2 regions of the Hydrogenophaga sp. ZJX-1 genome follow, and region 1 is predicted to be linked to the other one. Evidence: predicted binding sites of a transcription regulator. Region 1 holds the regulator's gene; the other holds the start of a gene.

Region 1 (7,330 bases):
AGGCGGCCGGCAAGCGCGTCAGGATCGCCTTTCTGCTGCGCGACGGCTACCTGCCCGCGAAGGTGTGCGAGGTCCTGATGGGCGCCGAGGGTTTGCACCAGATCAACCTCTCGCGATTCACGGCCATCGCATCCTCGCTCCAGACCAAGGCCGACGTGGTCCAGCTGTTGGCGGGCAGCCTGTCGGAGAGCTCCATGCCGGCCATGGCCAGACAGCTGCTGCTGCCGTCCGCCAAGGCCCAGGCGCTGCTGGACCAGGCCAACCGATCGGACCAGCCGACCCACACCTTCACCCGCCTGGTGTTGCGCGACGACACCTTGAAACTGGTGTTCCAACAGTCGGCCGCCTTTCGCGAGCGCATGTTCACCCATGTCAGGCAGCGCACCGGTCTGGCACCGGGGGAGACCCTGGTCCTGGTGGACCTCGGCTACAGCGGCACGGCACAAACCCGGCTGGCCCCGGTGTTCAAGCAGGCCATGGATGTCGATCTCTTTGGCCTCTACCTCATCGCGAGCCGCGTCAAGGGCCTGCAGACCGACCGCAAGGGCCTGATCGATGCCAGCTGGGCCGACGAACGCCTGATCCTGGCCATGACGGCGTACATCGGCCTGTTCGAGATGATGTGCACCACACCCGAGGCCAGCACGGTGGACTACACCGAACAGGGTGAACCCATCCGAAGCCAGTCCAATACCGCGCGTCCGCAGTCGGAGGTGGTGGCCGACATCCAGGCCGCCTGCCTGCGTTTCGTGGCCGACATGGCGCACACACCCGAGCGCCACCAACCGCGCCAGACGCCACTCGAACTGGCGCAGCAGGCGGCGGCCGACCTCGGCCGACTGCTCTACTTCCCCAGTGCGCCAGAGATCGAATGCCTCTCCGCGTTCGAGTTCGACTTCAACCTGGGGACCGACCTGCTGCTGCCCACGGCCAACCTGCAGGCCGGTGTCCACGAGTACCGCAGGGAGGGCTTCGCCCTCATGACCCAGGAACTCAAGGCGATGCGCATCAGCTACCCCATGGAGATGCGGCAAATGGACATCTCGCTGGCCACCACGCTGCTGTCGGCGCAGCGGTTCGGCTACAGCCTCGCACCGTCCGAAGCCAGCTTCCGGAGCACCAGCATTCCGACGCTGATCGCGAACCGCGACCAGCACGCCCTCGTCCAGACGCTGGCCACCGCCACCTTCGACGGCTACTACCGACTGCACCTGCCCATGAGCGCCGCCTTCGACCAGAGCCTGCTGCTGGGGCAGACCCACGAGTGGCTGCAGCTCGACAGCATCCAGAAGGTGCCACTGGACGACAAGGAACCGGGCGAAGACCTGGCGCTGGGCGAGGCGGTGTTTCTCGACGGCCTGGAACAGGTCGAAGGCACGCTGGTCAAGTTCAGCACCGGCGGCATGATGTATTTCCCGGCCTGCGGCTCGGAGGAACACGGCAAATTCATGATCCGCGTGGTGTTCCGCCCGGTGCTGGTACGCGACGGTTCAAACATCGAGCCATCGCAAGGCACCCGCGGAGCAACTGCCCCTGCCCAGACATCCACCCCACGTCCCATTGAGGAGTCCGTATGAAGGTCGTTGCATTCCTGCCCGCCAAGGGCGCCAGCGCCCGGATCAACAACAAGAACACCAAGCTGCTCGATGGCAAACCCCTGTTCCTGCACACGCTGGAGAAGCTGGCGGCCTGCGACTTCATCGACGAGGTGTACCTCGACACCGAGTCCGAGGAGATCATCGACATGGCCAGCGAGGTGCATTGCAAGTTCATGCGCCGCGACCCGGCGCTCGCCTCCAACCAGACCGACGGCAACCGCCTGTTCATGAACGAGGTGGCCCATGTCGAAGCCGACGTCTATGTGCAGATCCTGGGCACCAGCCCGTTCATCGAGGTGGAGACCTTGCGCCGTGCGGTGGACATTGTTGCCACGCCCGGCGGCGCCCACGACTCGGCGGTGCTGGTCCGCAAGGACAAGCACTACCTCTGGGCCAACGGCCGCCCGGCCTACGATATCGAGCACATCCCCAACAGCGTGGACCTGCCCGACGTGATCGCCGAGACCATGGGCCTGTATGTCATCACGCGCGAAGCCGCGCTCAAGACCGGGCGGCGCGTCGGTGACCACCCGGCCATGATCGAGGCGTCGCCGCTGGAAGCCTTTGATGTGAACTGGCCCGAAGACTTCGAGATGGCGAATCTGATTGCCGCGGGCATGCGCGAGAAAGACCGCCACCTGCTCGCCAACATCAAGAACCACCTCAACAGCTGCCTGCTGTCCGACCTGCTGGACGATCTGGGCTACACCAACCAGATCGTCCGGGGACTGGCGCCCAACATCGCCAGCGCCAAGTTCCTCGGTCGGGCCAAGACGCTGAAGCTGCGCCTGCTCGAAGAGGGAGAGGATTTCCGGGGCATCTACAGCGCACTGCATTCCTACAAGGAGATCGTGCCCAACGACATCATCGTGGTGGAAAACGAGGCGGCGGACTACGCCTACTTCGGCGAGCTGAACGCCAACCTGGCGATCCGCTCGGGCGCATCGGCGGTGGTGGTGGGCGGCAAGACGCGCGACTCCGTGGAGGTGCAACGCATCGGCCTGCCGGTGTTCGCGGCGGGCTACTCCTGCCAGGACGTCCGCAAGCGCGCCACCGTGGCCCACATGAACAAGAAGATCCAGCTCTATGGCGTGAGCATCAGCCCGGGCGACCTGGTGTTTGGCGACGCCGAGGGCGTGGTGGTCATCCCCAGCCAGATCGAGAAACAGGTTCTGGACGAGGTGTACCGCCGCATTTCGAACGAAAAAAAGATCCTGGTCGACATTTCCCTGGGCGTGGGCGTCGACTCCCTGGTCAGCGACTACGGCTTCTTCTGAAGCGCCGCGCGCGCCTTCTTCACCATGAACGCACCGATCGAATCCTGCCACCTGCTGCCCGCGGCGGAAGCGCCACCGGCCGTGCCGGCCCGCGGCATCGTGCTGGCACTGAATTTCGTGCCGGAAGACGTGGAGCCGGGCATCCATGCGTTCTGGCACAGCGCGTCAAGCGCGCTCCAAGCGCAAGGGCACTCCCTGGTCATCGCCAGCACCACACCCATGGCCCCAGCGCTCAACAGCCTGCCGGTCCCCTACCTCCTGACCGATTTCCCGGCCCAGTACCCGTCCAGCATCGATCTGTCGTCGGCACCGCTTCCGTGCCCGTTGTTCGAGCGCAAGGTGCAGGATTGGTACGGCTGCGACCAGACGCTGGCCCGCGCCAGCATCCAGATTGCCTCGGCATTCCTCCATCAACTCATCACGGCCCTGGGTCCGGTCGCGGTGATCGCCTGGCAATCGACCCATCCGTTGAGCCAACTGATGCTGGAGGTGGCACGCCGCCACAGCCTGCCCACCTGGTCGGCCGAACGCGGCTGGATGCCCCACACACTGATGTTCGACGTGGCGGACAACCACCACCTCTCCGAAGTGGGACGCAGCCTGGTGGCCCAAAGCCTGATCAACAGCTACGCGCCGAGTCCTGGCGAACTGGACCACATGAGGCAGCGGCTGATGAGCGACAAGAACGGTCGATACGCCGCAGCGCCAGTGCAAAGTGGCGCGGAACTGCGCCAGCGCCTGGGCATCGCAGCGGATGCCAAGGTGTTTGCGCTGTTCACGCACAGCGAGCCCTTCCTGTTTGCGGGCGACGGCACCCTGGCCGAGCTCCACGGCCTGAGCCGCAGCAACTACCTCCACATCTTTGAGGAGATCAAGCGCTATTGCACGGAAGGTGGCCACTACCTGCTCGTTCAGGAACACCCCTTCAACCGGGGCCAAGCCCACGAGCTGCGCATCCATGGCGAGCCCGGTGTCATCTCGTTGCGCGAAAACGTGCACACATTGCTCGATGCCGCCGACCACTTCATCTTCACCCTGAGCACGGTGCAAGCCTACGCGGTGGCCTACAAAAAGAGCTTCGGACTGCTGGCCAGGAGCTTCTTGCATGTGGACGGTGGCCCGTACTACCACGGAGACTGCGCGGACATCCGCACGTTCATGAACCAGCTGGTGGACGGTGCCGACTGGCCGTCTCGGCAAGCGACCATCGAACAGCGCATGGCGTTCTATCTGAAACACTTTCTTCTGGATATCGCGCCCACCCAGGTCAGCGCCAGCGCACACCGTCTCGCCGCTCTGCTCAGGAACTTTGAGCGGCCCCTGCGTGCCGACCTCGATGAGGCCATCAACGAATTTCTTCTGGCCTGGGCACCATAAAACCCGTGATCCCGCCTTTGGCGCAGCCGCCTGGTGACCGCAGACACCCGCACTCGCCAACCGCCCCCGAAACCACCTTCACACACCAAAACAGCCATGGATACGCACACCCGGCAAGAGTCCCCAGCCATCAGAGGCCTGTCCAAGAGCCAGGTGTGGGACTACGAAAACGCGTTCTATTGGTTCAGCCATCCCGCGCGAATGAACAAGATGCTGGCCCACTACGAGCTGTACAAAAGCATCATCGACCTGCCGGGCGACATCTTCGAGCTGGGCGTATACAAAGCCGCCTCATTGGTTCGACTCGCCACATTCAGGAACCTGCTCGAGAACGACCACTCCAGGAAAATTGTCGGGTTCGATGCCTTCGGGAAATTTCCTGTCAACCACATCACCCAGAAAGTGGATCTGGATTTCATTGAAGACTTTGAAAAAGCGGGCGGCGAAGGACTCTCACGCCAGGAAGTGGAACACATCTTCAAGGAAAAGAACTTCCAGAATTTCATTCTGAACGAGGGCAACGTCTTTGATACCGTCCCGGAATTCCTGGAAAGGTATCCGGCGACGCGAATCGCCTTTCTGCATCTGGACATGGACGTCAAAGAGCCCACTTCCTTCGCTCTGGAACTTCTCTATGAACGCGTCGTGCCGGGTGGCCTGATTGTCCTGGACGACTACAACGCGGTGGCCGGCGCCACAGATGCCGTCGATGATTTCTTGAAGAATCACCGCCTGAAGCTTGAGAAATACAGCCATTACTGTGTTCCCTCGTTCATTCGCAAACCGGTGGACACCGACTGAAGTACCGGCGCAGCGAACAGCCCAGGCAACTCACGACCTTCCTCGACGGACTCAGACAGGCATCGAAGGCCGACGCACCTTGACCCGGACTTCTGCAACGCGGCCAGCGCCTGAGAAAGGGGTTGTAGAAGAGCGTGCCGGACAGCACCTGCCCCTGTCCACGGCCGCCCCTCTCGAGCCGGCCTCCACCCCCTGGCTCAACATTCAGCCGGCATGGTGGCTCAAATGGGCGTCGGCGCCCACAGTTGACAGACCCTAGTGCTCCCGCAACTTGGCCCGCAGGCGCGCGATGGACTGGCTGTGCAGCTGGCAGATGCGCGATTCGGTCACGCCGAGCACGGCCGCGATTTCCTTCAGGTTCATGTCGTGCTCGTAGTACATGCTCATGATCTGCTGTTCGCGGTCGGGCAGCACCTTGATCGCGGCCACCAGGGCCACGCGCATGCGGTGGTCCTGCAGCACGGCCGAGGGCTCGGCATCGGTTTCGCCCATGTGGCGGTCGAGGAAGCTGTCTTCGTCGTCACCGTGGCCACTGATGTCTTCCAGGTACACCAGCTGCGTGCCCCGAACCTTGGCCAGCAGCGACTGGTAATCCACCAGGGTCATGCCCAGCTCTTTGGCGATCTCGGATTCCAGCGGTGCGCGGTGCAGCTTCTGCTGCAGGCGGTGCACCGCGCCTTCGATGTCCTTCTGGCTCTTGCGCGAGCCGCGCGACATCCAGTCGCCCTCGCGCAGTTCGTCGATCATGGCGCCGCGGATGCGCTGGCTGGCAAAGGTCTCGAACTGCACGCCCTGCGCGGGCTCGAAGCGGGCGATGGCTTCGGTCAGGCCGATCATGCCGACCTGGATCAGGTCGTCGATCTCCACGCTGGGCGGCAGCTTGGCGATCATGTGGTGTGCCAGCCGGCGCACCAGCGGGCTGTATTTGCGCAACTGGTCGTCCCGGTTGAGGGTGCCTTTGGCGGTGTACATCGTCGTCAACTCCAGGGTGTGTGGGCGGCCAGCTGGCGGGCGCCCGGGGCAGTGTGGCGCTGACCGCGCTGCCCTTCGTGGGTGTGCAGGTGTTCGGTGACGGGCATGACCTGGGCGCTCGCTTGCACGCGCGTGGCCCAGTTCTCCAGTGGCCAGGTGTCGACCGCATAGCCGAGGTGGCGCCGGGCGCAATCGGTCACTGCCTGCACCACCTGCTGCAGCGGGGCCTGCGCGGGCTCCAGATCGTGGTCCAGCGGCGCGAGCACCGGCGACAGCCCGGCACCGTGCAGCAGCTTGAGCGAGCCGTAGGCGTCGATGCTGGCCTGCGCCAGCGGCAGCACGGGCACCAGCGCGCGCGCCTGCGACCCTTTGAGCAGCGAAGCCAGGTGCATGGCGGGTGCGTACAGCAGCACCAGGGTACCCGGGGAAAAAGGCACCAGCAGGCGCGCCAGCGCCACCGGGGCACCCGCCGCACGGGCGGTCTGCTGCAGGGTCTGCAGGCCTTGCGCACCGGGCATGACCAGCCATTCCGCCCCTTCGGGTGCGCGGCCCAGACCGGCGATGGAAGGGTCCTGCAGCACGTGCAGCAAGCCGAGGTGGCCGCCATCGTTGCCGCGGCGCGGTGTCGATTCGCTGGCCGTGCCATCGACGATGACGGCCTGGTGTCCGAGGGCACCGAGGTGGGTGGCGAGCGTGCAGAGCAGCTCGTAGGCCCGTGCCGGCTGCGCCGTGCTGGCGACCGGCATCATGGCCGGGCCGTTGGGGGGTGTTTCGGAGCGCAGGCCGGCGGCCTGGTCCCAGCCAAATTCAAACATGGGACGCTCCCAGGTCGAGGCCGCGGGACGAGGCCTGCGAGTAATAGAAGCCCATGTCGGTGGAGACCGGGTCGTAGGCGGACTTGCCTTCGGTGCCCATGGACATGCGCACCATCGACGCGGCGTCGGGGTTCTGCCAGTCCTCGGGCACGCGCTGGCCGTTGGCCACGCCGCGCAAGACCACCTGGTGGCGGATCAGGGCATCGATGGCCGGGCCGAGCTTGACGGCTTCGTCCACCTTGGAGAGCACCACGCCGTGCAGCGTGCTGGACTTGAAGGCGGTGAGCACGTCGTCGAGCGTGTCGCCGTGCGAGCCGGCGTTGAGCACCAGGGTCTTCTTGACCTTGGGCACGTCGAGCACGTCGAGCATGTCCTGGATGCGCTGGTCGCGCTGGCCCAGGCCCGCGGTGTCGATGATCACCATGCGCTTGTTGGCCAGCAGGTTGAGCAGGTCCACCAGCGCCGCACGGTCGTGTGCGAGGTGGGCCAC
Region 2 (7,330 bases), on a different contig from region 1:
CCTGCGTGGCGGACTTGACATAGCCAAACGGATCCCTGACATAGGCGCAGACCTGAATGTCGCTGGCGTACTGGCGAAGCAGTGCACCCAGTTCCCGTGTGGAATCCGGATCGAAACCCGTGATGGTTTCCGCCGACAGAATCAGTACCTCGGCTTCCGAAGCTCTCAGGCAGGCTTCCAGTGCGTCCCGGCATTGCGCCTGGACCCGGTCAAAGTCGCTGGCTGCAACGCCAAACTTCAACAGTTTGCCTGCTCGTTTGTGGCCTCGGTCAAATGCGGTGTTGATCAGGAATGAGTGGTTGTATGCACGCTGGCGATCCGCCTCCACGGCAGGTGGCAACGGCGCATACTCGAAAACGCCATCCCGGTAGCCTGCCAGCGAGGCCTGAATGGCGGTTGATCCCGTCTTGTGCATCCCAACATGGAGGACGATTCTTTTCATGAGCAGGGTTTCCAGGGCGCCGACACTCTAAACAGCTGTCAGCGTCGACCTCGTATAGGCCTCCACCTGAACCAAGTATAGGCATACGACGGCGATGACCTGAACATCCACCGCATCAGCGCGACACCGGACCGGGAAGTGAGCTGGTAAAGCGGATCGGCCGCCGCCTACGATCCGTCGCGCCCCTCGTCATGGCCGTGGAGCACATAGTGTCCAAAGGGATACAGGCCCGCCTGCCGGACATCGGGATACCGCTCAAGATACCGGTCTGCAGAAAACTTCCGGTAGTCCAACTGCAGATCGCTGAAGCTGCGTATGCACTCCAGGTACAGCTGGAACAGCAGCTCGACAAGGCTGGCGTCTTCAGGCACATCGGCGCCGCGGCCGGTCAATTCCCCGCGAATCGTCGTCAGCATCTCGGGCGTCGTGCGCCCCAGCCAATCCTTCAGACCCGTGCAGTCCATGTCTTTCTCGGAATAGGGCGGCAACTGCAGGCTCTGCCCCAGGTGGGCCTCCATCCAGGCCAAGTCCCAGACATCGATCTCCCGGGCCACCAATCTGGCGGGTATTTCAAACCTACCCGGAAACAACTGCCCGAAAACACCGTGCAGTTCACGCCAGGCATTGTGCAAGAGACCATTCCCGGACGAGAACATCGGGTAATTGTTCAGGGCATAGATGCACCGGACCGCATCTGTCGACAAGGTCACATTCGCCTCCAGACGGTGCTCAGGCTCCTTCTTCAACCCGATCCACGATCCAAAATCAGCGATCACATCGCCATTCAGCAGCTTCTCACGGCGGTACAGCCGATAGGAAACGCACTCCGCCCCAAAGACTTCTTCGAGATGTTCAAAGTTGTCCCGGTATGAAAGAGGGTGCAGGTGATCGCCGGCATGGCCCAATTTGATCACTTCTTGAGTGATGGCCTTGACATAGTCAAACGGATCCCTGACATAGGCGTAGACCTGAATGTCGCTGGCGTACTGGCGAAGCAGTGCACCCAGTTCCCGTGTGGAATCCGGATCGAAACCCGTGATGGCTTCCGCCGACAGAATCAGTACCTCGGCTTCACTCGCCCTCAGGCAGGCTTCCAGTGCCTCCCGGCATTGCAACCGGACCCGGTCAAAGTCGTTGGCCACCACGCCGACCCGCTGCAACATGCCCACTCTTTTGTTGTATTGGTCAAACGCGGTGTTGATCAGGAATGAGTGGTTGTTTTCATGCTGGCGCTCCGTCTTCACCACAGGCGGCAGCGGCGCGTATTCGAAAACACCGTCCCGGTAGCCGGCCAGCGAGGTCTGAATGGCGGTTGATCCCGTCTTGTGCATCCCAACGTGGAGGACGATTCTTTTCATGAGCAGGGTTTCCAGAGAGTCCGAGGTTCGGTGAGCTCCTTTGTAGGCACCCACTGCGGCTGAACCGCACCGGGCATCGCGGAAGCGTGGCTAGTCTAAACGGCCGTCAGCGTCGGCTTTGGATGGGACCTCTGGCCCCGATGTCGAAAACGGGCTATGGTGATCGTCGTGTGGTTTGAGGACCGTCCCCGAACCAACCACACCCGCCACCATGACCACCACCGCATCCACCCACACCGGCAGCTGCCACTGTGGCCGCATCGCATTTGAAGTCCAGGGCGAAATCGACAGCGCGCTCGCCTGCAACTGCTCCATCTGCTCGCGCAAGGGCTCGCTGCTCTGGTTCGTGCCGCGCGCCAGCCTGGTCCTGAAGACGCCCGAGGACGCGGCCTCGACCTACCTGTTCAACAAACACGTGATCCGCCACCGCTTCTGCCCGGTCTGCGGCATACACCCCTACGGCGAAGGCACCGACCCCAAGGGCAACGCCATGGCGGCGATCAACCTGCGCTGCATCGACGGCATCGACCTCGCGGCCATCCCTGTGCACCATTTCGACGGCAAAAGCCTCTGAGCGCCAGGGCGCCAGGGCGCCAGGGCGCCAGGGCGCCAGCCGCCCGCCGTCCCTATCATTCGCACAGGCCAGCTGCCGCCGCCCTGGCCAGACCAGGCCAGTGGCTGAGGCCGCCGATCCCATGAGCCATTCCCCACCCACCCTGCCTGACGCCTCGACCGCTCCGCCCGCCAAGGCCACCCGCCGCGAGTGGTGGGGTCTGGCCATGATCGCCCTGCCCTGCCTGGTCTATGCCATGGACCTCACGGTGCTCAACCTGGCCGTGCCCGCGCTCAGCCGGGCGCTGGTGCCCAGTGCCTCGCAGTTGTTGTGGATCATCGACATCTACGGCTTTTTCGTCGCCGGCTTCCTGATCACCATGGGCACGCTGGGCGACCGCATCGGGCGCCGCCGCCTGCTGCTGATCGGCGCGGCCTTCTTCGCCGTGGCCTCCGTGCTGGCCGCGTTCGCGCGCACGCCCACCGAGCTGATCGTGCTGCGCGCGCTGCTGGGCATTGCCGGCGCGACGCTGGCGCCGTCCACGCTCTCGCTGATCCGCAACATGTTTCACGACGAGACGCAGCGCCAGTTCGCCATCGGCGTGTGGATCACCGCGTTCTCGGTCGGCAGCGCCATCGGCCCGCTGGTGGGCGGCTGGTTGCTGGAGCACTTCTGGTGGGGCTCGGTGTTCCTGCCCGCCGTGCCGGTGATGGCCCTGCTGCTGGTGCTCGGGCCGCGCCTGCTGCCCGAGTACCGCGACGAGAACGCCGGCCGCATCGACGCGCCGAGCGTGCTGCTGTCGCTGTCCGCCGTGCTCAGCCTCATCTACGCCGTCAAGGCCATGGCCGAACACGGACCGAGCGGGGAGCGGCTGGCGCTGCTGCTCGCGGGGCTGGCCATCGGCGTGGTGTTCGTGCGGCGCCAGTCGCGGATCGACTACCCTCTGCTCGAACTGCGGCTGTTCGCCATCCCCACCTTCCGCACCGCCATCATGGCCTACGGGCTGTCGTGCCTGGCCATGTTCGGCATCTACATCTTCATCGCCCAGCACCTGCAGATGGTGCTGGCGCTCTCGCCGCTGCAGGCCGGCTGGGCCACGGTGCCGTGGGCGGGCGGCTTCGTGTTCGGCTCCATGGTGCTGGCGCCCTGGCTGGCGCGGCGCTTCGGGCCCGGGCCGGTGATGGTGTGGTGCCTCGCGGCAGCGGCGGCCGGCATGCTGCTGATGGTGTGGGCCGACGGCCCCTGGGCGCTGTGGGTGCTGGTGGCCGGCATGGTCGTGGTCAGCCTGGGCATGGCGCCGGTGTTCGCCATCGGCACCGAGCAGATCATCACCTCGGCGCCGCCCGAACGCGCGGGCGCCGCCTCGGCCATCGCCGAAACCAGCTCGGAGTTCTGCGGCGCGCTGGGCATCGCGCTGTTTGGCAGCGCGGGCACGCTGATCTACCGCCAGCAACTCACGCAGGCCGGCGGCCAGTGCCTGCCCCCGGAAGCCATGGCCACCCTGGGCGGCGCCCTCGCGGTCGCCGAACGCCTGCCCGCCGACGCGGCGCAAGCGCTGACCCTCATGGCCCGCGCCGCCTTCACCGACGCGCTGCAGTTCACCGCGCTCACAGGCAGCGCGCTCATGCTGCTGGCCAGCGTGCTGGCGGCGCGCATGTTGCGGCGACCGTAGCCGCGGCGCTGGCCTCAAACCAGCGTATTGACCTGCGTCCCCACCGCTCCGCCACTCGCCAGCGGCAGATCGCCCGCCACGGCATTCAACAGCGCCGCGGACGCCGACTCCTGCATGTCCATGGCTTTTTTCATCACGAGGATTTGCGCTTCCCGCGTGGTCTGGCCCTGGCGCGTCTGAAGCACGCGGTCCATGAGCAAAGCGGGAGAAACGTCCATGTCCATGCGGAATCCTTGAGAGGTGTTCGGTGTTTATCGGCCCCCTGCACAGACAACTTGATCCGTCCCGCCGCCCGCCCCGTTCGTGTCGCTTGCCACTCTGGTAACAAACCGTACACAATGGCCGCAGAGCCACAGGCCACTCACAAAAACGCCACCCGGGGAGGGAAGCCACATGAACGACGCCCGGCCGCGCCCGTTCCACATCCGCACCGACCGCGAACTCACGCACCCGCAGGTGATCGCCCTGCTGGAAGAGCACCTCGCCGGCATGCGCGCCGAGTCACCGCCCGAGTGTGTGTTCGCGCTGGACCTCGACGGCCTGCGCCGGCCGGAGATCACGTTCCTGACCGCCTGGCGCCGCGCGCCTTCTGGTTCACCCGGCGACGCTGAAGGCGAACTGCTCGCCATGGGCGCCATCAAGGAACTGGCGCCCACCACCGCCACGGAAGGCGGGCACGGCGAACTCAAATCCATGCGCACCAGCGCGCGCCACCTTCGGCAAGGGGCCGCCCAAGCCATCCTCACCGAGCTGCTCGCCCTCGCGCGCCAGCGCGGCTATGCGCGGGTGAGCCTGGAAACCGGCAGCACGCCGGCGTTTGAACCGGCGATGGCGATGTACCGGCGGTTCGGGTTTGTGGAATGCGGGCCGTTTGCGGATTACAGGGAAGACCCGTTCAGTCGGTTTATGACGATGACACAGGACGGAGCACAAGGAAATTATCGTCAATAGTCTTGATCGAAGAGCAAAAGCAAGACTCAGCCAAATCCATCACCAGCCGAGAGCATATCTTTAGAGGAAATTTATGAAAATTGATAGTCGATCCGTTCACTTTTTTGAACTAAATGTACACACGCTTCCCATGGACAATGAAATACCTGTAGCACCGCAGATATCGATGGAGCTATTGCTTTCGAAGCTACTACCAACCATCAAGCAAGGCGTCGAAATTAAATGTGGAAAGACACCCATAGAAGTTACGCGCATTTCGTTCGACGGAAGTAAAAATGAGATCGTATTACTGCTAAATAAACCAGACCCTGAAAGATCTGACGTTGCATATAGAAAAAGAACCACGAAAACCAGACGACTCGGAAATAAAGCTGCCGATGAGGATGTCGAAGTGTCATCTCATGTTTTGATAAAGATGACACCAAATTTAACTACTGCAAAAATGCTTCTAACAACTGGAGCCAGCATACCGCCAGCAAAAATCGTCTCACTATTTAACACAAGCTACAAAGCTGCCAAATTTCTGCCTTCAATACAAAAAATGAGAGTGCTGCCCCTTGTAACAAATCTCCTAAATGAGGATAGCAGCGCAAGAACTTATGAAGTAAACCACCGGTTTTCATTTAATGCAATGCCGAACGGCTTGCTTGTTGACATCATAAAGTCTGGAAAAATAGTGGGACTCAATCTTATTGACCTAGGAAATCAAGCTTTCGACAGCACTGTTCGATGCAATGTTGATAGAATGGCCATGCACATCGATCTACGATCTGCTACTGTCGACATCCCTTTAATACAAAGAATTGTAAAAGTTGCAAAAGGGAAACGAAAGTTTGATGCCAGCAAAATCCGAGTTGAATATTTGGACAATGGAACTTCAAGCGGTGAGGTTCGGGATAAGACTTTTGATGCATCTCAATTAGAAAAAGCGTTTACCAGATCCGAAACTATTGCCCTAGACAATCCTCATTACGACCATCAAACTGAAATATCCCAAGATATAGTTTCAAAAATGCGCGATCTAATATAGCGCACTGAAACCAAGGAGATTCGATGCTAAAACTACTGCTTCGACCTTTTTCCTACCTATCAATAAAGCATGAAGATCCAATATTCACTTGGATCAACTGGTACATACCTGGCTTCTTCGCAGTTCTTTCCGGGTTTATTTGGTGCATTCCAATTGCAGTGGTTTATTTCGGACTCCCCACACCCCATGACGCTGATGTGTGGGGCATCAATGGCCTCGTAGGAAAAATCCAAGGATTGATCCAAAATCTTCCTGGATTTTATACAGCTGCACTTGCAATCGTTGCAACTTTTGGTGGGCGCGATATGCTTAAAGCAATGCCCGGGAAACCTCCAAAAATGAAATTCCTTGTTGAGGGGGTTTTGACAAAGGAACTAGAGTTAAGCAGGCGGCTGTTCTTGAGCTCCATGTTTGCCTATCTCACTGCCCTCAGCTTTTTGCTGACATTATTTTCAGCAATAGCCGTCACTTTGGCTCCTGTAGTGAAGTCGATGACGCCTCCATTTTTTGTTTCGTTTCTTGATTTGATATTCATTGGCTTCTATGTGTTATTCTTATCGCAAATGTTAACTGTGACTGGTTGGGGTCTTTACTATCTTGGTGAAAAAATTCATTTAAGTGGAGGGCCAGACGTTTAAGTTACAAAATTATGTGAGCGGGCAGCTTGGTCTTCGAGGCCACGACTTTCATTACCCGCAATGAGAGGTCTTAGCACTAACTAGCAACGAGGTCAGGTCTTGCCCTTTGCCCCGTACTCAGCAAAGCAATCAGTCAAACCTCGGCCACACCCACCACGTAGTTCTTCCCGTAGGCCTTCGCGCATTTGGGGCAGGTGGTGTAGAAAAACCAGATCGATTTCGGCTCGACACCGCGGGCGCGAACCAGTTCAGCCATGTCCTCGTGCCAATGACGGGCTTCTTGATACGGGCCTTCAAAGACCTTGGTGACGAAATCGCCCGAGAGCGTGGTCATCTCTTCTTCGGGTACCGCCTTCGACACCGCGAACAAGTGCTCTCCGGCGAACGAGGAGGTGTCGCGCGAGAGCACGATGGTGTTCGACGCGTCCACAGCGCCCGCGTCTTCCATGTGCTTCTGCACGCGCGAGAACACCCTGCCCATGTCAACGGGCATGTGCATCAGGCTGTGCGTCTTGGCGCGCACGAACGGTTTGTCGCGAAAGTGAAATTCCTGCGCATCCCAGCCGTCGGGATTGAACTTGAAGCAGCAGCCGGTGGTGTTGACCGACATGTCGTAGTGAGGGATTGCGTTGGTCTGCACAGTGGATCCTCCTGTTTGAAAAGCCGGATGTCTTTCAATCAAGGCC

What was found. Region 1 encodes FliA, which starts transcription of late flagellar genes. Its sites were predicted from a motif close to CTAAAGTTTNNNNNNNNNNNGCCGNTA; they were not measured.
Region 2: a site for FliA is predicted at 4,278-4,304, ahead of ACN5W5_RS10445 (YjfB family protein). Genes of this name have one in related genera too.

What each region holds. Positions count from the first base shown of each region.
Region 1 covers NZ_JBMBRA010000008.1:62,628-69,957, reverse strand. The annotation lists gene ACN5W5_RS20320 (HAD family hydrolase) at 1-1,577, shown strand, start outside; gene ACN5W5_RS20315 (cytidylyltransferase domain-containing protein) at 1,574-2,875, shown strand; gene ACN5W5_RS20310 (hypothetical protein) at 2,900-4,252, shown strand; gene ACN5W5_RS20305 (TylF/MycF/NovP-related O-methyltransferase) at 4,349-5,053, shown strand; gene ACN5W5_RS20300 (RNA polymerase sigma factor FliA) at 5,309-6,025, opposite strand; gene ACN5W5_RS20295 (hypothetical protein) at 6,031-6,840, opposite strand; gene flhF (flagellar biosynthesis protein FlhF) at 6,833-7,330, opposite strand, start outside.
Region 2 covers NZ_JBMBRA010000003.1:342,698-350,027, forward strand. The annotation lists gene ACN5W5_RS10425 (hypothetical protein) at 1-442, opposite strand, end outside; gene ACN5W5_RS10430 (hypothetical protein) at 610-1,800, opposite strand; gene ACN5W5_RS10435 (GFA family protein) at 2,012-2,374, shown strand; gene ACN5W5_RS10440 (MFS transporter) at 2,496-4,025, shown strand; gene ACN5W5_RS10445 (YjfB family protein) at 4,040-4,243, opposite strand; gene ACN5W5_RS10450 (GNAT family N-acetyltransferase) at 4,419-4,976, shown strand; gene ACN5W5_RS10455 (hypothetical protein) at 5,050-6,006, shown strand; gene ACN5W5_RS10460 (hypothetical protein) at 6,030-6,644, shown strand; gene ACN5W5_RS10465 (hydrolase) at 6,778-7,330, opposite strand, start outside.